DNA from 3 places in the Planococcus shenhongbingii genome. Region 1 is predicted to be linked to each of the others. Evidence: riboswitches for the same ligand, from Rfam matches in the RefSeq annotation. Region 1 holds a riboswitch; each other region holds the start of a gene.
What was found. Region 1 has a riboswitch for S-adenosylmethionine ahead of QWY16_RS11325 (methionine ABC transporter ATP-binding protein). Riboswitches for the same ligand answer to the same signal wherever they lie in the genome.
Positions count from the first base shown of each region.

Region 2: it holds a riboswitch for S-adenosylmethionine, as region 1 does, so the genes downstream of both, QWY16_RS04045 (MetQ/NlpA family ABC transporter substrate-binding protein) here and QWY16_RS11325 (methionine ABC transporter ATP-binding protein) in region 1, are expected to answer to the same signal.
Region 3: it holds a riboswitch for S-adenosylmethionine, as region 1 does, so the genes downstream of both, QWY16_RS09285 (aliphatic sulfonate ABC transporter substrate-binding protein) here and QWY16_RS11325 (methionine ABC transporter ATP-binding protein) in region 1, are expected to answer to the same signal.

Region 1 is NZ_CP129235.1:2,299,458-2,307,639, reverse strand. It holds gene QWY16_RS11345 (glycoside hydrolase family 32 protein) at 342-1,796, shown strand; gene QWY16_RS11340 (PfkB family carbohydrate kinase) at 1,953-2,915, shown strand; gene QWY16_RS11335 (Bax inhibitor-1/YccA family protein) at 3,109-3,843, opposite strand; gene QWY16_RS11330 (tetratricopeptide repeat protein) at 4,523-5,530, shown strand; SAM riboswitch class I at 5,633-5,741, shown strand; gene QWY16_RS11325 (methionine ABC transporter ATP-binding protein) at 5,808-6,821, shown strand; gene QWY16_RS11320 (methionine ABC transporter permease) at 6,811-7,482, shown strand; gene QWY16_RS11315 (MetQ/NlpA family ABC transporter substrate-binding protein) at 7,502-8,182, shown strand, end outside.
Region 2 is NZ_CP129235.1:805,661-813,842, forward strand. It holds gene ltaS (lipoteichoic acid synthase) at 122-2,110, shown strand; SAM riboswitch class I at 2,456-2,568, shown strand; gene QWY16_RS04045 (MetQ/NlpA family ABC transporter substrate-binding protein) at 2,664-3,473, shown strand; gene QWY16_RS04050 (methionine ABC transporter ATP-binding protein) at 3,539-4,567, shown strand; gene QWY16_RS04055 (methionine ABC transporter permease) at 4,554-5,225, shown strand; gene QWY16_RS04060 (enoyl-CoA hydratase/isomerase family protein) at 5,244-6,020, shown strand; gene QWY16_RS04065 (alpha-hydroxy acid oxidase) at 6,037-7,179, shown strand; gene QWY16_RS04070 (CaiB/BaiF CoA transferase family protein) at 7,193-8,182, shown strand, end outside.
Region 3 is NZ_CP129235.1:1,855,187-1,863,368, reverse strand. It holds gene QWY16_RS09310 (NAD(P)H-dependent oxidoreductase) at 1-149, opposite strand, end outside; gene QWY16_RS09305 (helix-turn-helix domain-containing protein) at 198-755, opposite strand; gene acsA (acetate--CoA ligase) at 1,320-3,038, opposite strand; gene QWY16_RS09295 (ABC transporter ATP-binding protein) at 3,040-3,753, opposite strand; gene QWY16_RS09290 (ABC transporter permease) at 3,768-4,607, opposite strand; gene QWY16_RS09285 (aliphatic sulfonate ABC transporter substrate-binding protein) at 4,620-5,609, opposite strand; SAM riboswitch class I at 5,767-5,879, opposite strand; gene QWY16_RS09280 (homoserine/threonine efflux transporter) at 6,091-6,720, shown strand; gene QWY16_RS09275 (CPCC family cysteine-rich protein) at 6,936-7,280, opposite strand; gene QWY16_RS09270 (DNA alkylation repair protein) at 7,443-8,111, shown strand.

The DNA.
Region 1 (8,182 bases):
AACTATATAGTCACAAAGCTAAAGAAAATGTAATATTTTTTTAATATTCATGAAACTTTTACATCATTTTGCCGTATTATTAGTAAAGATAAATAATAAATTTTAAGGGGGAATTAGTATGCAGGAAGAAGCTTATGAAAAAAGAAATTTAACTGATTTAACCCTATGGACGAGGAAGAAAAGATAAAAAATTTCAAAAGCTGAAGAGGTGGCATTTACTTGTCCATATTGCTATGGGGGATTTCAAAGATAGAGGCTGGGAATGTAAACTCCGTGGAAACCAACGCTTAATGGCTTAGGGGAAAGCTAGTTGAAAAACACTAAAAAAATGGGAGTTTGTCATGAATACAATAGACTGGTTTGAAAAATTGACTCATACATTAGAGACTTATCAACAAAACAACAACATTGATCCGCACCGGCTGCAATTTCACTTAATGCCTGCGGTCGGTTTGTTAAACGACCCAAATGGACTCATCCGGTATAAAGGCGCTTATCATGTGTTCTTTCAATGGCATCCGTTCGGGACGGTACATGGACCTAAATGTTGGGGCCATTGTACATCCCAAGATCTCGTCTATTGGCAAGAACACCTGCCATCCCTCGTTCCGAGTGAATGGTATGAAAGAGACGGCTGTTTTTCTGGAAGTGCTGTTGAAGTGGATGGAAATATGGTGTTATTTTACAGTGGAAATGTTGAACACGAAAACGGCATGCTTGAAACGTATCAATGTATGGCTGTTTCACATAACGGTTTTGATTTCGAGAAAAAGGGTCCTGTTATTCTACTGCCAGAAGGATACACGTCTCATTTCAGAGACCCGAAAGTATGGAAACGAGATGGTGTATGGTACATGGTTGTAGGTGCACAAACATTTTATCAAGAAGGTGCCGTTGTGCTGTTTGCTTCATCAGATTTGAAGGAATGGGAGCTCAAAGGAATATTAGCCGGGAATCGGCTTAATGGATTAATGAATTTCGGTTATATGTGGGAGTGTCCGGATTTCTTTGAACTTGATGGAAAAGATATCTTGATCGTTTCGCCTCAAGGGCTGGAAGCAAAAGAAACCTTTTACCACAATGAGTTTCAGTCAGGATATTTTGTCGGGAAATGGAAAGTCGGAACAACTGAGTTTCCACATAGTGAATTTATTGAACTTGATCGGGGGTTTGATTTCTATGCCCCACAAACATTTCAAGATAATCATGGAAGAAGAATCATGCTTGGCTGGATGGGAATAACAGATGAACAGGAACCCCATCAACCAACAATTGAAAAAGGTTGGGTGCATGCATTGACGATTCCTCGGGAAATAGAGCTGAGAAACAACCGGATTATTCAAAAGCCGGTGCAAGAACTCCAAAAGTTGCGAGAAGCTAAAGGATTCCATTGCCAAACAAGCATCGAAAATGAAACAAAAACCTTGCCAGAACTGGCGGGGATTGTAAGTGAGATCAATATTCATTTTCACCAAAATCTTGCCGACACCGTAAAGATCGAGATCCGTAAAAACCTGTCAATCATCTATGTGCAGCATATGAAGCGCTTGACGTTAGAGAGAAAGCGGTTCATAGATGGCAAAGTTGAAAGCCGGAGCTGCTTCTTGGACAAACTTGAGGACCTTCATTTCTTCCTGGACACAAGCTCTATAGAACTATTTGTCAATGGAGGAGAGGAAGTGTTTACGGCCCGATTCTTTGCCGAAGCAGAGGATGTAGATGTTTTCTTTACAACAGATGGGCATGTGGATGTAACTCTTGAAAAGTGGAATTTGCGAAATCCGAAAGAGCTATAAATCATTCCATGACAAGGCGCAAAGATTAAGGCTGTTGCATTATCGATATTCTTCAAGACAGGTGCGAAGCTATTGGCCAAAGTTACATCGGCCGATGGCTTTGCTCCATATCTTTATTAACCGTTTAGGCAAATTACACAAAAGGGGGAATTTCATATGTTTGACGTTGTCGCACTTGGGGAACTCTTGATAGATTTTACACCAGCCGGAAAATCTGCAAATGGAAATACTTTGTTTGAAACGAACCCTGGTGGAGCTCCTGCTAATGTTCTTGCGACGCTAGCCAAATTCAATGCAAGGACCGCCTTTATAGGGAAGGTGGGGACTGACCAATTCGGCTCTTTTTTAGGGGATACACTACAAAAAGGAAAAATCGATACGCAAGGCTTAGTTTATTCAAAAGATGTAAATACAACATTGGCGTTTGTTCATTTGAAGGAAAACGGGGATCGCTCTTTCCAATTTTACCGTTCGCCTGGAGCAGACATCATGCTGGATGAACAAGAAGTCGATATTGCATTGGTTCAAAATGCGAAGGTCTTTCATTTTGGTTCTCTTTCGATGACACATGAACCGGCAAAAACGGCAACATTAAAAGCAGTAAAAGCGGCACAAGAAAAAGATGTTTTAATTTCTTATGATCCTAATCTGCGCCAGGCGCTTTGGGGAAGTTTAAGCCATGCAAAAGAAACGATCATTGAAGGCCTGCAGTATGCGGATATTTTAAAAATATCTGAAGAAGAATTGGAATTTATTACGGACATTCGTAATCTTGAAGAAGGGTCACAATTTTTGTTTGAGAAATTCGGTCTGAAAGTTGTCTTAATCACTTTAGGTTCGAAAGGCTGTTTTTATCGATTTGGCAAAGATACAGGGCATATAAATGGATTCCAAGTAAATGCTATTGACACCACGGGAGCAGGAGACCTGTTTTTGGGAGCTTTTTTGTATCAATTTATCAAGAAAGAGGTCTCTTGGGATTTAGTCCAAGCACATGACGTTGAAAAAATGATTTTATTTGCTAACGCAACTGCGGCTTTGGGAACCACTAAAAAAGGTGCGATTCCTGCAATTCCTCACCTAAACGATGTGAATGAATTGATTGATGGAAGAACATGAACATCCGAAAATAGCCGCTATGCGAGCTGGAATTTAATATCGCCTTGAAAAACCGCAATGTTCCAGATTGCGGTTTTTGTATTTTATCTGGAAAGTAAGCAGACTACGGAAACAGTCACTGATATGATAAAACCGGTTTTCTGCAGTGTAAGTTCAAGGCAACAAAAAAACGCCCCGAAAGACGTTTTCCTGATCAGCGATTGCGCAGCTTAGACAATAACCGAAGAATTTCAAGATACAGCCAAACCAATGTCACCAGCAAACCGAAAGCGCCGTACCATTCAAAATATTTTGGGACACGTCTTTCGGATGCATTTTCAATAAAGTCAAAATCCAGCACCAGATTGAGAGCGGCGATAATTACAATGACAACAGAAATTGCAATGCCTATAGGCGATGATTCATGCAGGTAAGGAATTTGAAACCCGAAAAAACTGCCGATAAACGAAATCAGGTAAACGATGAAGATAGCGCCGGTAGCTGCGACGACACCCATCCTGAAATTCTGCGTGACTTTGATAAAGCCCGACTTATAAGCAAGCAGCAAACTCAGCAGCACACCAATCGTCAGAAGTACTGCCTGGAAAACGATGCCTCCGTATTGGACTTCGTACTGCGCAGATACCGCACCAAGAAACAACCCTTCCAACAACGCATAGAGCGGCGCTGTGAAAGGCGACACTTTCGGTACAAAAATCGTGATTAAAGCTACAATCAGTCCGCCGATGGCTCCCACCAGGATTAACGGCATTGCGCTGTTTGGATTGCTGAGGAACTGATTCCAGGAATAGACGGACGTAGCCAGCAATAAAAGCATTAGAATTAATGTCTTATTCACAGTGCCTTGGATGGTCATTTGCTTGCCTGCTACAGCCCCATCGAATTTTTTGAACGACTCATCATTTAAACTCGGGTTTCCACTTCTCAATTGTCTCACCTCTTTTAATAGTTGAAGCAGCTCCAATTATCTCCCTACATTCCAAATGGACGAAATCAGTTAAATATAAGTTCAATTCTTTGAAAATGCTTCAACTTGTACTACGTTTCGGGCGAGCGGAAAGTTTCAATGAAATGGGATGAAGCGCATATTTTTTTGCTTATGCGGCGAAACGGAAATGGTTTGAAGAAAAAGAAGGGGAACAGAAAGTATTCCAGCAGGGAAAGATAGTAAACGAGATCGAAAGGAAAGTATTTTCGCCCGAAAGGAAAGTAAATCCGTTTACTGGAACTAACTTTCTCTCCAGAGCCTAATAAATTACATTAAAAAAGGCTTTTCAGCAGAAATAATGTCGGCACGTCTGGGCAGTGGACAGCGGACTGGAAAAACTGCTGTGATTAAAGAGCGGAGGGTATAAGGCTTTAAAACGATATGCTTTTTATAGGTTCATATACCTCTATAAATGATCATCTTAATAATTCTTTTACAATAAAATTATCTTTTGCCCTATTGTGTATCTTTTCAAGCATTGGTATCATGAAAAACGATGCAAGTTTAATATAAATGTAAAATATATCTTATTTTATTTTTCGTCAAAACAAATATATATCAAAAATAAATGAAATACATCAAATTTTAAGTTGTTCAGTATTTATTCGGGAGGAACACCATGCGCTTTCAGGGAAACAGTTTAGAAGAACTAGAAGAATTAGAGCAAGAACTGCTGGGCCTTGGCGAAACCAAGCTCGGCGGTTTAAGTTATTCCAAGATAGAAGTGTACGATGCCATGCACAGTCAATTAGAAGAACTGGTGCAAGACGATGAAGATTATCGCGCTTATTATAGCTACATCAAGAAAAAGTTAGTATCCTACTTATTGCGCTATGGCATGCACACGTACACGGATCATCTAACCATCTATGAGGATACGGAAAAGGTTCTGAAAAAAGTTCTTTCTTACGATTCCCAAAATCCGATTGCGGCTTACCGCCTCGGCTTTTTGGCTTACCGTTCAGGTATCCATAGCGAAGCGGTGATGTACTTCCAGCAGGCATTGAACAGCCAGACTTTTTATACCGACGAGCACTTTTTGCTGAACGCTGAACAAATCAGCCGCGCCGTCCTGTATTTGACGAACAGTGCTCTGCATACCGCTATCCAAGGTGAAGTGCCTTCATGCGACATAATTTCCACCGGCTATACATCGTTGCCAACGCAGCTTTGCTACAACGACGGCATGCTGAAGTGCCACGCTTACCGGATTGTGACGCCTTTCGGTGCTGTGCTTTGCTCGGAAGAAGAAAGCGGCGAGCAGCAGATGAAAGATGTCATTTCCCTGAAATTCAATAAATTTGGCGCTCTCTTGACCTACAATGGCATTTCGGAACAGCTGTCACCTGTCCAAGCCAATGTACTGCGCTATCTATTGGTGAAAACCCGCCGCGGTGAAGCGGCAACTCCGTGGTCGCTGAAAGACTACTTCCTGTTTACGCATGTCATCACAGGCGTTCCGGAAAAAACATTTTCATCAGTGGTTGCAGAAGTGAAGCGAATCATGGCTGAAATGGAAATTCCAGCGTCGATAAAAGTGGCGGAAGATGAAAAATCCGGGTATTATTTTGACGGTTCGTCGCCATTCGTGGTTATCGACCGAGTGGATGAGGAACTGTCCCTCTAGCAGCCAGATTGAAGCCGATAGTTGATTTTTACTAAAAAAGGTTTGACAGTAGTCACAATCTTTAATACTATTAGAAACATGTTAAACACAATTGCATATGGAACATTATCAAGAGAGACCGAGGGACAGGCCCTATGACGTCCAGCAACCTACAGAGCGATCTGAGAAGGTGCTAATTCCTGCAGAATGATTTCATTCTGAGAGATAAGCCTAATCCATTCGGTGCCTCTTTCTTTATGAAAGAGGCATTTTTTATTGGCAAAAAAGGAGGGACACCATGATCAGCATCACGAATCTTTCAAAAGGCTATCAAACGAAAAAAGGGACGGTTACTGGAGTCGATAACGTCACGCTGACAATCAACGAAGGCGAGGTGTTTGGGATTGTCGGCTACTCAGGGGCTGGGAAAAGCTCCTTGCTTCGCTGCATGAACTTGCTGGAGCGCCCGACAAGCGGCGAAATTAAAGTGGATGGCTTGGATTTGGCCAAACTGAAAGGTGAAAAGCTGCGGCAAGCCAGGCTAAAAATCGGTATGATCTTTCAGCATTTCTACTTGATCAGCCAAAAGACCGTGGCTGAAAATATCGCTTTTGCATTGAAAGCGGCCAATTTGCCAAAAGGCCAAATAGCGAAACGCGTCGACGAACTGCTCAACATGGTCGGCTTGACCGATAAGAAAGACGTCTATCCGGCACAGCTGAGCGGCGGCCAAAAGCAGCGTGTCGGCATTGCCCGGGCATTAGCAAATAACCCGTCCGTTCTGTTATGCGATGAAGCCACATCCGCCCTCGACCCAAATACAACCTTATCGATTTTGCGGCTGCTGAAAAAAATCAACCGGGAGCTGAACATCACCATCGTGTTAATCACCCATGAAATGAATGTCGTGAAAGAAATCTGCGACCGCATGGCAGTGATGCAAGACGGCCGTGTCATCGAAGAAGGAGAAGTCTACGATTTGTTCTCAGCTCCGAAAGCGGAACTGACCAAGGAATTTATCTCATCGGTCGTATCGTTCGATGTGCCACAGCCAATCCTTGCAGCTTGTACAGGACGTGTCATCAAAGTGCAGTTCAAGGGAGCGGTCGCCGGAGAAGGCGTCATCACCGATACGGTTCAGAACTTTGACGTCAAAGGGAATTTCCTCCATGGCTCAATCGAATATATACAGGAAAAGCCTCTTGGCTTGTTCCTGATGGAAATACAGGGCAGGCCCGATAATATTCACCGGGCCATCACTTATATGGAAGGCCGGGGAGCAAATGTGGAGGTGATTGCAAATGGGATTTGATTTTCAGCATATGATGGAATTATGGCCGGACATCTCAAAAGCGTTCGGCGAAACTTTATATATGATCGGCGTGTCTCTCGCTATTGCGATCGTCATCGGCTTGCCGCTCGGCATCGTATTGTTTGTCACTGATAAAGGCTTGTTTTTGCAAAACCGTTTCATCAAGTCCGTGTTAGGCTTTGCCGTCAATATGATCCGGTCGATTCCGTTCATCATCTTGCTTGTCGCTTTGATTCCACTTACAAAATTGTTGGTCGATTCCACAATCGGCCCAGCAGCAGCGAGCGTATCGCTGTCGGTTGCCGCGATTCCGTTTTTCGCCCGCATCGTCGAGACGTCACTGCGTGAAATCGATAAAGGCGTCATCGAAGCAGCGGTTGCTGTCGGCGCCACGCCGTGGATGATTATTAAAGATGTGCTGCTGCCGGAAGCAAAAGCCGGCATCATCCAAGGGATTACCATCACCATCATCTCACTCGTCGCTTACTCTGCGATGGCAGGAGTGGTCGGAGGCGGCGGCATCGGCGACTTGGCGATCCGCTTCGGCTATTACCGCTACGACAACACCATCATGATCGTCACCGTCGTCATCTTGATTGTTCTTGTCCAAATCCTTCAGCAACTGGGAGACTGGACTTCTAAAGCAGTAGACAAACGATAAATAAGGGAGAGAACCTCACATGAAAAAATTCTTATTGCCAGCTATCCTGCTCGTACTACTGACATTGCTCGCTGCTTGCGGCGGCGAAGAATCCAGCGCCGACAGCAAGTCCATCAAACTTGGCGGCACAGCCGGCCCATACAGCGATATGCTAACCCAAGCATTCAAACCGGCTCTTGAAGAAAAAGGCTATACAGTAGAAATCGTTGAGTTCAGCGATTACATCCAGCCGAATAACGCTTTGGACAACGGTGATCTGGACGCTAACTTATTCCAGCATTCGGTTTACCTGGAAAACTTCTCGAAAGAAAACGGCATGGATTTGACCGGATTGATTACAGTGCCGACTGCTCCGATGGGTATTTATTCCAATAAATATGATTCGATCGAAGAAATTAAAGATGGTTCAACCATCGCCATTCCGAACGATCCGGTCAATGCAGCTCGGACATTCTTAGTGCTGCAGGACCACGGCTTGATCACATTGAACCCCGATGGAGAAGAATTGACAGTTTCAGAAAAAGACCTCGAAACAAATACGAAAAATCTGGTGTTCCAGCCGATCGAAGCCGGTGGATTGCCGCGTGCAGTTGAAAGCTCAGACTTGGCAGCTGTTCCAGGGAACTTCGCCTTAGCGGCTGATATGGACTTGCTAGAGGCATTGGTTCTTGAAAACATGCCGGACCAATACCGCAACTTG
Region 2 (8,182 bases), 1.5 Mb from region 1:
TTAGTAAAATGGAGTTTGTCATTCTTTGTAAGAAGTTCTCGCTTGAGGTTATCTGACTTCAAGCTTTTTTAGTTCAATGTCCGAACAGTTCCCGTGAAGTTTAATAATGAGAAGGTGCAATATGGAGAAAAACAAAACTGCGAATACTAAAACTTATAACAAGTATGTACCTCTTTTTCTATTAGCTGTTGTTATGCTATGGATGAAGACCTATGTATCCCAAAAAACACAATTTAAATTAGATGTCGACGGATTCCTCCAGGAGTTCCTGCTGTTCATCAACCCACTCGGATCCGCGCTGTTGCTTTTAAGCTTGTCGCTCTTTTTTAAAGGAACGCGAAAATACATATCACTCCTAGTAATCTATATCCTCATGTCTGTCTTTTTGTATGCGAACGTGGTGTACTACCGATTTTTCAGTGATTTCATCACGTTGCCGACAATGTTCCAAACACAGAATTTCGGCGATTTGGGCGGCAGCATCGCTACACTGATACAGCCAACCGATTTACTTTTCTTTGTGGATGTTGTTTTACTGGCATATTTAGTATTTTCGAAAAGAGTCAAGAAAGAGTCCCGCAACTTCAAAACCAAAACTGTCCTTCCGGTCATCACCATCGCATTGGCCGTTTCGTTCTTTAATCTTGGCTTGGCAGAAGCAGACCGGCCGGAATTATTGACCCGCGGTTTTGACAGAAGTTATATTGTGAAGTATTTAGGCATGTATAATTACGCTCTTTACGACTCCGTTGAAACGCTTAAATCCTCTTCTCAACGAGTATTGGCTGACAGCGACGAAGTCACAGAAGTATTGAACTACACAAAAGCCAATCATGCAGCTCCAAACGAAGCGTATTTCGGTGCAGCTGAAGGGATGAATGTTGTTTACCTGCATCTGGAATCGATGCAAACATTTTTGATGGACTATAAATTGAACGGGGAAGAAGTGACTCCGTTTTTAAATTCAATGATTAAAGATCAAAACACACTGTATTTCGATAATTTCTTCCATCAAACCGCTCAAGGTAAAACAGCGGATGCGGAATTCCTGCTGGAAAACTCGCTATTCGGTTTGTCCAAAGGATCGGCTTTTATTACGAAAAGCGACAATACGTACCAGTCAGCTCCTGCCATTTTAAAGGATAAAGGATATACATCAGCTGTATTCCACGGCAATAATGGAACATTCTGGAATCGCTCTGAAATCTATAAATCCTTTGGCTATGACCATTTCTTTGATATTGAGTCTTATACCGGCTTGACTGAAGCAGATATGGCAGAATACGGCGTCATGGATAAGCCGTTCTTTGAACAGTCGGCAGATATGCTGGCCACATTGCCGGAGCCTTTTTATTCGAAATTCATCACGGTGTCACACCATTTCCCTTATAAAATCGACCAAGAGTTGACGACAATCGGAAAAGGCACGACGGGTGATGCAAGTGTCGATAATTACTTCCAGACGGCGCGCTACGCGGATGAAGCGATTCAGCAGTTTTTTGCGGATCTGGAACAATCCGGTTTAGCGGACAACACAATGATTGTGATGTACGGCGACCATTACGGAATTTCCGACAATCACAATAAAGCGATGGAACAAGTGCTTTCGAAAGAAATCACTCCAGTTGAAAATACCAAGCTGCAGCGGGTTCCGCTGTTCATTCACGTGCCAGGCATGGAAGGCGGCATCAACCATACGTATGGCGGCCAAATTGACCTTCTGCCGACTGTGATGCATTTGCTTGGAGTTGAAACACAGAATTATATCCAGTTCGGTACAGATCTATTGTCCGATGAACATGAAGAACTGGTGACTTTCAGAAATGGTGATTATGCCAGCCCGGAGATCTATTCAATCGGCGACAATTTCTATGATCCGAAAACAGGTATGCCGATCGAAGAAAATCAACTGGAACAAGCGCAAAAACTCCAGCAGTATGGGAATTATGAATTGCAGCTGTCAGACCGGGTAGTCAACGGCGACTTGCTGAGATTCTATACACCTGATGGATTCAAGCCCATTAATCCAGCCGACTATAATTATTTGAACAAACCGGCTGTAGGACCGGTTGAAGAACCGGCTGTCGAACCGGTCGAACCCATTAAATAACTGAACGATAGAAGAGGTATCTGAGAAGCCGGCTTTTGCTGGCTTTGGAGATAGCCTCTTTTTTTCTGCCTTTTGCTCCTGTGCTCCAACACCTTCTTTTGCTTGTTAACAACAGTATCTCAAAGCATTGATAATCTATTGCAAAGAAGATGTAAAGAATTGTGAAATTTGAATCCGATTGCTTGTCCGCTAACTGCCAGTTCATCAAAGGTTTTGGTTGAAGTAAAACGCCGAAGATAATTAATATACAATTTGAAGAAAAAATAATATTAAGAAAACGTTGACTTTGATGTGTTAATGCGCTAAATTTATCAATAAGGTTTCGCAATTGAATAAGCAACTAATCTCTTATCAAGAGTAGCGGAGGGACTGGCCCTATGAAGCTCGGCAACCATCCATGTTAATCACATGGAAAGGTGCTACATCCAGCAGAACTGAAAAGTTCTGAAAGATAAGAGAGGATGAATTTACGATAAATTTGTGCCTCTCTTTCTTTATGGAAAGAGAGGCTTTTTCGTATTTCGAGCTTAAAAAACTATTGGGGGATATTAAAATGAGAAAACTAGGCGTCTTTACAGCTTTAACTTTTGCAGCAGGTTTATTGGCAGGATGCAGCGGCAATGCCGAGTCCACTGAATTGAGCGAAGAAAAATTAGTGGTGGGTGTTACTTCTGGCCCCCATGAGCAAATCATGGAAGTGGTATCGGAAGTCGCTAAAGAAGACGGACTGGAAATTGAGCTGAAAGTCTTTACCGATTATGTGTTGCCGAACACGGCGCTTTCTGAAGGCGATTTGGACGTCAATAGCTACCAGCATAAACCATTCCTGGAAGCGTTCAATGAAGATCATGGAACGACTCTGGTGCCTGGCGCTACAACGATTCTAAACCCAATGGGCGTTTATTCAAACGAATATGACTCCATTGAAAAATTGCCGAAAGGCTCAACATTCGGTTTGCCGAACGATCCAACGAACGGCGCTCGTGCCTTGTTCATCCTGGAAGAAGCGGGAATCATCACGCTGAAAGAAGGAACGGAAGAAACGGCATCGGTTTTCGATGTAGAAGAAAACCCGCAGGAACTTGAGTTTATCGAGTTGGAAGCAGCGCAGATTCCGAAGCAGTTAAGCGAACTGGACGCAGCAGCCATCAACACAAACTGGGCGATTGAAGCAGGATTAAATACACTTGAAGATTCGATTTTATTGGAATCAAGCGATTCTCCATACGTCAACCATATTGTGGTAAGAGAAGAAAACAAAGACGACGCTGTACTTGAAAAGCTGAACGCGGCTTATCAGTCTGATAAAGTCAAAGCCTTTATCGAAGAAGAATTCGATGGGTCTGTATTGCCAATCTGGTAAAATTCGGAGAGCCGCGTGGCATTTATGCCACGGGCCTTTCCTATTTAGAAGGAAGTGTAACGAGCATGATTCAACTAGAGAATGTTTCAAAAGAATTTAAATCGAAAAAAGGAGTTATCCGGGCAGTGAGCGATGTATCGCTGCATGTGAAAAAAGGGGAAATCCATGGCGTCATCGGCTATAGCGGAGCCGGGAAAAGCACGTTGATCCGCTGCGTCAATTTACTGGAAGCTCCAACCGCTGGAAAAGTGCGGCTGAATGACCGGGAGTTTACGGAGCTGTCGAAAAGCGAGCTGTTGGAAGAACGCAAAAATATCGGCATGATTTTCCAAGGGTTCAATTTGCTTCGCACCGCTACAGTCGAAGAGAATATCTCCATTCCTTTAAAGCTGATCGGAGTGGAAGCTGCGGAAATTCCAAAGCGAGTGGAAAAGTATCTGGAGATTGTGGGCTTAACGGAAAAGAAAAACGCTTACCCGGCCCAATTATCAGGCGGACAAAAACAGCGTGTCGCCATTGCCCGTGCCCTTGCACAAGAGCCGGATGTCTTGCTCAGCGATGAAGCGACGAGCGCACTTGATCCTGAAACCACCGAATCGATTCTGGATTTGCTGCTGAAGATTAATGCGGAATTCGGCATCACTATCTTGCTGATCACCCATGAAATGCATGTTATTCAGAAAATATGCGACCATGTCTATGTGATGGACGGTGGTGAAATTGTGGAAGACGGTCCGGTAATCGATTTGTTTTCAAAACCACAGCATAAAACGACACGGAGTTTCCTGAATACGATTTCGCAGCGGAAATTGTCGAAGGAGTTTGTCGCCAACCTGAAGAAAAGCGGTTCAGTGCTGCGTCTGACGTTCCGCGGAGAAGCTACAGGAGATCCGGTTCTTGCTGCTATGGCAAAAGAATTTGATGTAAAGCCGAATATTTTAACGGCGAACATCATGGAATTGAAAAATGGGGTCATTGGAAACCTGGATGTGCATATTGCAGGAGCAAAAGAAGAAGTTGGCCGCTCGTTGGAGTTTTTAAAATCCAAGGGTGTAGTGATTGAGGAATGGGATGATCAATATGGAAAGATTTAATACATTCATTGAACAATGGCTGCCGGTGATTGGGACCGCAGTTCTTGAAACAGCTCAAATGGTGTTGATTTCACTGGCGATTTCCGCTGTACTGGGAATACCTTTAGGGATTTTGCTTGTATTGACGCGGCGCGGGCAAGCTTGGGAAAACAAATGGGTATATCAAATCCTGAATCTGCTTGTCAACATAATCCGTTCAATTCCGTTCATTATTCTGTTGTTTTTCATCTTGCCATTTACGAAGCTGCTTGTCGGTACAACGATTGGCGTCCAAGGCGTTATCGTGCCTTTAGTCATTTATACCGCGCCGTATATAGCCCGGTTAATGGAGTCTTCTTTATTGGAAGTGGACAGCGGTGTCCGTGAAGCTTATGAAGCGATGGGCATCAAAACAAGACATATTATCTGGAATGTTTTATTGCGCGAAGCGCGCCCGTCGATTGTCCTTGGGTTGACGATTGCTACAGTCGGGCTAATCGGCGCTACAGCGATGGCCGGGCTTGTCGGAGCAGGCGGCTTGGGTGACTTGGCTTACCGTTATGGCCATCTGCGCTATGAAGTCGATGTCATGTATGCTACCGTTTTTATCTTAATCATTCTGGTTCAAGGCGTTCAAAGTCTTGGAAACTATTTCTCGGCACGCTTAAAAAAAGATTAAACAGAGGAGATTATTTCAATGCAAAACGACTTGTATCTGGAGAAAGACGGAGCGATCGCGACACTGGTGATCAACCGCGCGGACCAGCGCAATGCATTTTCACTCGACATGTTCAAGCAATTGCCGTCATTGCTGACTGAAGCGGCTGAAGATTCTTCTATTAAAGTGCTGATTCTTAGAGGCGTCGATAACCGGGCTTTTTCAGCAGGGGCGGATATCAAGGAATTCATGGACAATCGTTTGTCTCAGCAAAAAGCGAAAAACTATAACGACCATGCCCTGGCAGCGATTGAGCAGCTTTACCGTTTTCCGAAGCCGACCATCGCATTAATCCGGAAACTGGCAATCGGCGGTGGATTGGAATTGGCGATGTCCTGTGATTTCCGCATTGCGTCAACTGACAGCAAATTCGGCATTACAGCGGCACGCCTTGGCATCATCTATAATCTGCGGAGCACAAAACGCTTGTTGAACGTGATCGGCCCGGTTAAAACAAAAGAGCTCCTGTATACCGGGAAACTGATCAAAGCGGAAGAAGCGGAAGAACTTGGTATCGTGCAGCAGCTGCACGAAGGAGATGCGGCCAATGAGGCGGCATGGAGTTTTGCCCAGGAACTGGCTGCTGTGTCTTCAACAGCGATGCATGGCAATAAAAAAGTGATTCAAGCCATCATTGACGGAGCACAATCAGAAGATGAACAAATGGCTTCGCTGATTTTGGATTCTTTCGAGTCCGATGATTATAAAGAAGGCATTCAAGCTTTCCTGGAGAAAAGACAACCGAATTTCACTTGATAAAGGAGCGATTCTGATGAGCAGCAGATTAGAAGGGGATGCGTTTTTAAAAAACATCGCCTCTCAAAATGATTCTCCGCTGACGCATGAAGACTGGGAACAAAGCGCAGAGCAGAAAATGAAAGCACATGAGTTCGGGCATATCCGTTCAGGTGCTGGAGCAGAAGAAACGCTGCGCCGGAACCGTTCCGCTTTCTCGAAATGGGCCATCTTGCCCCGCATGCTGAATGATGTTTCTTCAATTGATACTTCAATCACTTTATTTGGACATAAGTACGCCCATCCTTTTTTGCTGGCACCGATCGGCATGCAGAGACTTGCCCATGAAGACGGAGATCTCGCTTCTGTCCGCGCAGCCGCAAAATGGAATGTGCCTTTTATCGCCAGCACCGTCTCCAGCTATTCACTGGAAGACATCGCAGAAGCGGCAGGAACTAACCCAAGATGGTTCCAGCTGTATTGGTCGAATAACGAAGCCGTTTCATACAGTATGCTGAAACGCGCTGAACAAGCTGGATATGAAGCCATTGTGGTGACCGTGGATACGGTCATGCTCGGCTGGCGGGAAGAAGATCTGCGAAACAACTTTTCCCCGCTGCGTGAAGGCATAGGGAAAGCAAATTACCTCAATGACCGTGTTTTTATGGAATCATTGACTGATACGAGTGATGCAGGCATTATCCAAGGCATTTTGGAGAATATCCATCATCCATCATTCGATTGGAAAAAAATCGAAGACATCAAACAAGCGACCACGTTGCCCGTCTTGCTGAAAGGCATCCTCCATCCGGATGATGCCATACTGGCTATAGAAGCAGGGATTGATGGCATCATCGTCTCTAATCACGGAGGCCGCCAATTGGACGGTGTAGCGGCATCACTTGATGCATTGCCGCTGATTGCCGAAGCGGTTAACGGAAGAATCCCGCTCTTGTTGGACAGCGGCATCCGAAGAGGCACAGATCTTGTAAAGGCTTTGGCGCTTGGTGCAGATGCCGTGCTGCTCGGCCGGCCTTATATTTATGGGCTGGCTGTTGCTGGGCAGGCTGGCGTCGAACAAGTACTGGAAAACTTTATAGAAGAAACGAAAGTGTCGCTGGCATTAGCTGGCATTCCGGATATATCAAAATTCGCTTCTATTAAATTGATCAGAGAGTAAGGAGAGGTTAACGGTGAAACAAGCTTTGCAGGGTCTGCGCGTGGTGGATTTGACGCAAGTATTGGCGGGGCCTTATTGCACAATGGTTCTCGGCGATATGGGTGCTGACGTCATTAAAGTTGAAAAAGCGGCTGGCGGGGACGACACCCGTAAAATGGGCCCTTATATAAACGAAGAAAGCTATATGTATATGATGGTCAACCGCAACAAACGCGGCATGTGCCTGGATCTGAAAGCGCCGGAAGGACTGGCTGTTTTCAAGGAATTGATCCGGACGGCTGATGTGGTGATTGAAAATTACCGGCCAGGTGTGGCGGATAAGCTGGGAATCGGATACGAGGCATTGAAAGCCGTTAATCCTGCGCTTATTTATTGCTCGATTTCCGGATATGGACAGACCGGTCCCTACAGCCAAAAAGGCGGCTATGACATTATGGCCCAAGGACTCGGTGGCTTTATCGACATGACCGGCGAAAAGCAAGGCAAGCCGGTAAAAGTGGGAATCGCCATCAACGATATCGCAGCTGCCCAAACGGCAATCCAGTCAATCATGGCAGCTTATATCCATCAGCTGAAAACCGGGGAAGGGCAATACATCGATGTATCGCTGGTCGATTCCGGATTGGCTTGGACAGTATGGGAAGCGGCGGCTTATTTTGGAAAAGGCGAAGTTGCTTCCCGCAATGGCACGGCTCACCGGGTTTCTGCCCCTTACCAAGGATACGAAACCAAAGATGGTTCGATTCTGGTAGGTGCCGGCAATCAAAAATTGTGGGAGAAATTCTGTCTGGAAGTCGTTGAAAAACCTGAATGGCTGGAAGACCCAAGATATGAAACAAACAGCAAACGGAATGATCATTCGGAAGAGCTGGAACAAGAAATCGAAACCGTGTTTGCTGAACATTCAGCTGAACACTGGCTTCAATTATTGGACAAAAGCGGCATTCCGTGCGGCCCGATCTATTCTTATAATCAAACATTGGCGGACCCGCATATCAATTTC
Region 3 (8,182 bases), 440 kb from region 1:
CCGTCGGCAACCGCCTTGAAATTCATGGCGTACAAATCCGATACTTTTATTTGATGACCCAGTTTTGTCAATTCTGAAACTGCCAAGTCCTTTAACGCTCCATTGAACGATTGCGGTTCAGGATGTGCATACACAATCAGTACGTTCATCTTTTCATCTCCTCATGGATAAATCACTTATGTTTAGCCCGCGTCTTTTCAGATTTCATTTTCAGGATAGAACATCAGCATAAAAAAGCTGGCCGGTTCTGCTGTTTCATTTTTATAGCTGTGTGGAACCGTACCGGAAAATTGAATGGCATCCCCTGATTTTAATGTAAAGAGCTGACCTTTAAGATCCATGGTCAATTCCCCATTTTTCATGATGATGTATTCCTCCCCCAAATGGGTTTTGGCCAGATGAAAACAACCTGGTTCCAATTCGGTCATGTAAATTTCGAATTTTTTATCCGGATGAAAAGGGAAAAAAGGATAGACCCGATAATTGCCTTCATTGTCCGTGATGGGTTCAATATCAGTCAGACTAATTTGGTTGACTTGAGGTTCACTTTCCGTCATGAAGGAAGTGAAGGAAACTTGAAGGCCGTTTGCGATTTTCCATAAAGTCGTCACGGTCGGATTCGATTTCCCTTTCTCAATTTGGGCCAGCATGGCTTTACTGACACCGGTTGCTTCAGAAACCTGATCGAGTGTAAGGTTTCTTCGTTTCCGTAGATTGGCCAAGTTTTTCGAAATAATCCCTTGAATGTTTTCCATTCCACGCCTCCTGTTAATTTTATTTGCAAACAATATAACATACATTTAAACGCTTTAACAGACAAAGGATTTTGATTAATCCTTAGATAGCATTTCTCTAATAAGTATGTTAAGTCTTCGTAGAAAAAACCGTTCGTAAAAGTACACGTTTCCGAACGCTTCAAAATGGCTGTAAAAAGAATAAAAAGAACGTTCGTAAATGTGCCTAAACACTTTACGAACGTTCCCTCTTCTCCTAAACGTTTACGAACAAAAATATGCCCCTGCTTTTAAATCATGCTTTCTCCTCCCCCAGTAATATTTTTTCGTCTAATGCTAAAAGTTTAATTTCTAAACAGAAAATGTTTTTTTCTTAAGGCCGGCTATTAACTGGTAATGATTCCAAAAAACATCTTTTTGCGCATCCGGACTGTTCTCTTCCAATTCGCTCTGCCATTACCATTAATACAATATTGGGCAATTGAAATACATTCTTTTTTGCAGCAGGCGTTACTGTAAACACAACTCCTACTCAATGTGTCTCATATATTTCGATTTTTCATTATCGAATCATTGATCAGTTCTTTACTTGTTAACCAAGAGATCTGAACTATTCTTAGCTTCCCTGGCTTTTAATTCGCGGCGAAGCACTTTTCCGCTGATCGGGGTTTTGGGCAGCTCTTCGAGAAATTCAATTTCCCTCGGAGCAGCATGGGCAGCAAGCCCGCTGCGCACAAATAAGCGCAATTCTTCTAATAATTCCTTACTCTCCTGATACTCTTTGTTTAAGACAATAAAGGCCTTCACAATTTCCCCTCTTACGGCATCCGGCTTTCCAATAACGCCCACTTCGGCAACCGCCGGATGTTCAATCAGCTTGCTTTCAACTTCAAATGGCCCGATTCTTTCCCCCGAAGAGTTGATCATGTCGTCACTTCTTCCTTGGAAAAAGACATATCCTGTTTCGTCGATCGTTGCCAAATCACCGGATAAATACCATCCATCAAAAGGGAAATACGTGGAGTATTTAGCTGGGTCTTTCCAGACTTCCCGCATAAGAGAAGGCCAGTTTGCTTTTAAAGCCAATTGGCCGACTGCTCCAGCTTCCAGAATTTCTCCATCCTCCCCTAAAATAGCCGCTTCAATTCCTGGGAACGGTTTTCCCATTGATCCGGGCTTGATCGCTTCAGATGGTAAGTTAACGATTAACTGGGCTCCCGTTTCCGTCATCCACCACGTATCGTGGATGCGGTTTGAAAGTGTCTCTATTCCCCATCTCACAATTTCCGGATTAAGCGGTTCTCCCACGCTTAAAATATGCCGGATTTTTGATAGGTCGTAATTGCTAATCAGTTTATCCCCTTCTGCCATCAGCATTCTGAAGGCCGTCGGCGCACTGTACCAGACCGTTACACCCGTCCGCTCCAAGATGTTATACCATTCTTCCGCGCCAAATCTGCCCCCGTGAATGACAGTCGTCGTGCGGTTCAGCAATGGGGCAAATACTCCGTAGACGGTCCCGGTCACCCATCCCGGATGTGCCGTGCACCAATAAATATCGCCTTCTTTTAGATCCAGCACCCATCGCCCGGTGATGTATTGCTGGATCATCGCCCGGTGTGCATGGATGATCCCTTTCGGTTTACCGGTCGAACCGCTTGTATAATGGATATTCAATCCATGATCGAGGTCCACCCATTCAATAATATTTTCTTCTGTTTCAACATTCCTTGCTTCTTCAAATAAAGAAATTTCATCTCCTGTACATTGTTCCGGTTCAGCGGTAATAAAGACGGTTGTCAAAGACGGCAATTGTTCCCGCTGGACCCGTTTCACCAGTTCTGGTGATGCGATTAAAAAAGTGCCTCCGCAATCCTGGATTCTTTCTTTTACGGCATCTTCCATAAATGCTTCAAAAAGCGGCCCGACGACAGCACCAAGTTTAATGGCTGCAAGCATGGCAATATGGCAATCGGGGTGCTTCGGCAAAAACACGAATACGAAGTCTCCTTTTTTCACCCCGCGTTTTTTTAACACCGTCGCCCATAGATCAGATTTTTCTTTCAAATCACGATATGTAAGTTTGTATTCTTCCTGTTCTCCAATATAATGGAGGGCCGTTTTTTCCCCAAATCCTGCTTCGACATGGCGATCTACACATTCATATGCCATATTCACTTTTCCTGTTTGGGACCAGCTGAAATTCGACTCTATATCTTTCCAAGAGAAATCTTCCCAAGATGGTAATTCTTCCGCGATATTATAATGCCCTTTATTTGGTTGGATAATTGTACTGTTTGCCATTTTACTCGACCACCTTTTTACTCTGTAGTAGATTAAGTATTTCTGATTTCTTTTCTGCAAGAAGTGCACTTCCGCGATTTCTTGGTTTTGCAGCTTCCACTGTCAATTCCGCTTGCAGATAACCCGGCTGTCCGCCAAGGATGAAGATGCGGTCACATAAATACAGCGCTTCGTCAATGTCATGCGTCACCACCACCATCGTGGAAAGCTGCTTTTTTTGAATTTCCAATAACAAGTCCTGCAATTGCATTTTTGTGAATGCATCCAGTGCGCTAAAAGGTTCATCTAAAAGCAGCACAGCCGGCTGCCCGATCAACGCGCGGGCAATAGCGGTTCTTTGAGCCATTCCCCCTGATAAATCTTTCGGATAATAATCCCCGAAATCGCTTAACCCTACCAGATCCAAATAATCCCGCACTTCTACATTTTTTACATCTTTGTTTCCGAATAAAATATTGTCTTTGACCGACAGCCAGGGCATAAGCCGAGGTTCCTGAAATATCATGCCAATCGGCTGTTCGCCCGCTTCAGCTATTTTTATTTCTCCTTCGAAATCCTTATCCAGACCGGACAACACCCGGAGAAGGGTACTTTTCCCGCATCCACTCGTTCCCAGAATTCCAACCGTCTCACCTTCTTGAATGGAAAACGATAGATTCTTAAATCCTGCAAGTCCGTTATTGAATGTCCTTGAAGCCTCTTTCACTTCCAGCATATTGACACCTCCTCTTATTGTTGGTTCTGTAAATTATCCTGCCATCTCAAGGCACGCGCTTCCAGCGATTTCAATAAAGCGTCTGTCAGCTTCCCGAGTATGGCAAAAAGGATGATGCTTGCCATGATGAGCTCAGGCGAATATGTATTCTGGCCAACAACCAGTAAATAGCCGAGCCCTTGCCCTGCGCCCATCAGTTCAGCAGCGACAACGAACATCCAGCCCAAGCCGACGCCGCTGCGCAAGCCGACAAGAAAAGACGGCAGAGATGCTGGCAAAATGATTCGGCGCACAATCTGGAACGAAGTAAAGTGATAAATCTTCCCAACTTCAATCAGCTTGCGGTCTACACCTTGAATACCGGAGACGATATTCAAATAAACCGGAAAGAAAACACCCACTGCAATCAGCAGTACTTTGGACGGTTCTCCAATTCCCATCCACAAAATGAATAAGGGCACCCAGGCAAGGGAAGGAATCGATCTGAATGCTTGGATCAATGGATCCACAAGCTGTTCAAACCACTTGAAATAGCCCACAAAAGAACCCAATACAAGGGCCAGCATAGTCCCGGCAAAAAACCCGATCAGTACGCGAAGAAAAGTAATGCCGATATGCCCCCAAAGGGTTCCGTCTTGAGCCATCTCTACAATCTTTTGAAAAATTATGGTAGGGGCTGGAAAAACATAGGTGTCTATCAAGCCAAGACGTGCGGCTGCTTCCCAAGAGACCAAAAGAACGATCGGCAATATCCACCCGAGTACCAGGCCTCTAAACTTATTTGAATCCGTGCGGGATTTCGGCTTACTACTTTTCTCTATCGGAAAATCATTAGTTTTAGCGTTGATCGTCATCCAATTCGCCCCCTATTCCGTTGCGATCACTTTTTTCGCAAATCGGTCAATAATTAATTCACTAACTGTTTTTTCAATATCTGCATCGCCTTTAATCACGTTTTCCGACTTCAAGACAGCGCCAGCCTCTTCAAGTGCCTCGATTTGCTTATCGCCGGGAATGGGATCTGAGAAATCATTTCGCTCGATGCTTTTCTTAGCCACTTCCAACTCCATGTCTGCTTCTTTTGCCAAGATTTCTGCTGCTTCATCCGGATTTTCTACAACCCATTTCCGCGCTTTCTCATATACCTCAATTACTTTTTCTACAGCTTCCGGATTCTGTTCTGCAAATTCCGACCGGACATTCAACGTGCCATATGTATTTTTGTCATGGTCACGCGAGAATAAGTTTGCGCCGGAATCCACTTCAACTCTTGCCATATGCGGATCAAGGCCCGCCCACGCATCAACTTGGCCAGTTAACAAGGCATTGGCGCCATCCGCATGCTGCAAGTTCACAATCTCCAAATCCTTCGATGAAAGGCCTGCTTCCTGAAGTGAACGCAGAAGGAAGATGTAGGGATCCGTTCCTAAAGTGGCGGCAACTTTCTTGCCTTTCAAGTCCTCGACTGTTTTGATTGGTGAATCTTCCGTTGCTACCAGCGCAGTCCATTCTGGTTTCGAATAAATATAGACGGACTCGATGGGTGAGCCATTCGATTTTGCGATTAACGCAGCTGCTCCCGCAGTGGATCCGAAATCTACGCTTTTCGAATTCAAAAACTCCAATGCCTTATTGCTTCCTTGGCTCAGAACCCATTCCACTTCGATGCCTTCTTTCTCAAAAACTTCTTCTGCCCATCCGAATTCCTTTAAAGCCAAGCTCGTTGGCGAGTAATAGGCATAATCCAGAACTACTTTTTTCAACGCGCCTTGCTCTTTTCCTTGTGCATTTGAACAAGCCCCCAAGATAAACGACGCACCTACTAGCAACAACACAACTGCAATAATCTTCTTCATTCTAAATTCCTCCCGACATAATTTTTAATAATTCTTTTTATAATTTTATTTACTTAACAGATTCGTTTACTAGGTTTTACACATACAACTGCTCTCCTTTCTTGAACCCAAAATATAAAAAAGCCCCCTTCAATTAAGAAGAGGGCAGAAAATCCTCCTCTTATCTTTCCGATTCAATCGAATCAGTAGGATTTAGCACCTTTTCAGAATGTTATTCTGTTGGTTGCCGGGCTTCACAGGGCCTATTCCCTCCGCCGCTCTTGATAAGAGTGCTATTCACTTTTAAATGTACAAATTTTCAATCAGTCGAACCATTAGGAATTATCATACAATAGGCTCGAATTAAAAGTCAACCAGTTTTGAATTTTTTTCCTTCTGAACTTTTTTCATATAAAGTTTTTTTAGTCAGATTGCTTTAAATTTTCAAACCATGTAAAATTACTGGAATTACTTTTTTCATTTTCTATTAGGGGGAATTGCTGTGGATAATTTGTTTGCCTATATTTCAATAGCTGCCATGATGGTGATCATACCTGGGGCGGACACGATGCTGCTGATGAAAAATACGCTTCGGCACGGACCTAAGGCCGGTTATTATACGACGCTCGGAATGGCAGCCGGTCTTTCTTTTTGGACCTTGATTGCGGTTCTGGGCTTAGCGGTAGTGATTGCCCAATCGATCGTTCTCTTCACTTTGATCAAATATATAGGAGCTGCCTACCTAGTCTATTTAGGAATCAGAAGCTTTTTCTCGAAAAGCGGATTTTCTTTAGGGGAAATTCAGGAACAGGCACGCAAGCCGGCTGCCTCTTCCGTTCGGCACAACAAAGAATCCTTCAGGCAAGCGTTGCTGAGCAATGTTCTTAATCCCAAGACCGTGTTGGTCTATATCACGGTTATGCCTCAATTCATCGACATAAGCGGGAATGTAAACCAGCAATTGATGGTGTTGGCATTCATCTTAACTCTGCTGGCTGTCACTTGGTTCTTGTTCCTGGTGAACCTCATGGATTTAGCGAAAAAATGGCTGAATGACCCGAAATTCCAAAAGGTTTTCCAAAAGACGGCGGGTGCAGTACTGGTCGGTTTTGGAATAAAAACCGCGATTTGACCGATGGATTAACCGTTCAAGTGGAATCTCCAAAGCCGTTCAGGCAACTGAACGGCTTTTTGACGTTTTCTTTTAATCATGTTTCTTTCATCCAGTCCTTAAATTGATTACAACAATCCATGAGGGCATCCAATAAAGACGAAAAGTTGTGCCTGGATCGGCCTCGGATCTCTTTTTGGATGCAAGCAGCTTTTCCAAATTCGTTATACGTAAAATCAAGAAAGCAAATTCAGCTCATTTTCTAACTTGCGGATCTCATTCCATTTTTCTTTTCTATTTGCCTGCTTGTCTTTTTCCCACCCTTCATAAGCTTTTATTAATTTTTTCTTCCCGACTATAATGGCATCAAAATCATTCTTCTCTCTGTACATATTAAAGTTCTTTTGAAAATTGTTTCTTGCTTCTTCGAGCGAATAATCTCCATTGGGTCCTCCGAAAACTTCCGCTGAAGAAAGTTCATCATGGTTTTCGTCTTCCCAATCACAAAGTATACATATTTCAAAATCTCCTCTTGTCTGTAATGTAGGATACCCGCAGCAAGGGCATTTTTCTCTTCTCATTTAAAAACCCCTTTTCCAAATTTTACTATTCATTCAAACAGTTTCTTTACAAAGGAATGCTCTTTTCGCATCCAACTAAAAGGAAGTAAATGTTATGATTATATTAAAGACGTTGTTCTTGTCTTATGGGTGGGAACAGCTTTAATAAAGGAGTTTTATAAAATGAATGAAACTAAAGGCACTGAAATCAAACGCTCTTCAACAGCAGAAGACATTCTCGCTCAGATCACCAGTCACACGAAGCTAGGCGACTTACGGAAAATCGCGAAGGACATTAAAAAAGACCACGAACTCGCGATGGAACTTTGGTCAACCGGAGCGTTTTTGCCCCGCCTGTTAGCAATCTTAATCATGGACAAAAAACTTCTTTCACCAGAGGTGCTGAATGAGCTTGATCAGGACATGCAGACGCACACATTTGATGAGCGCAACAACTTAATGGATTGGCTAATGGCGAATCAGCTCACCAAAGACAAGAAGACCCTGGCAGTGATGGGGTCATGGCAACAGAGTCCTTCTGCTCTACAAAGAAGAGCTTTCTGGTATTATCAAGGGCGATTGAGATGGACGGGACAAACCCCGCCTGATAACACCGCAGACTTGCTAGCTGTAATGGAAGCTGCTATTACGCAGGAAGAACCGGAAGTTCAATGGGCGATGAATTTCACCGCAGGCTGGATAGGCGTTTACGATGAAAAGAATCGCGCACGCTGCATTAAACTGGGTGAGAAAACGGGTCTCTACAAAGACGAAGTCGTATCAAAAGGATGCACTCCCAACTATTTGCCGGAGTTCATTTCGATTGAAGTTAACAAACGGCATAATAATTAGTTGCCTCTGAAAATTTTTCAGAGGTTTTTTAAAACTGCTCTTATTTTTTGATCTACATGCGTTGAATATAT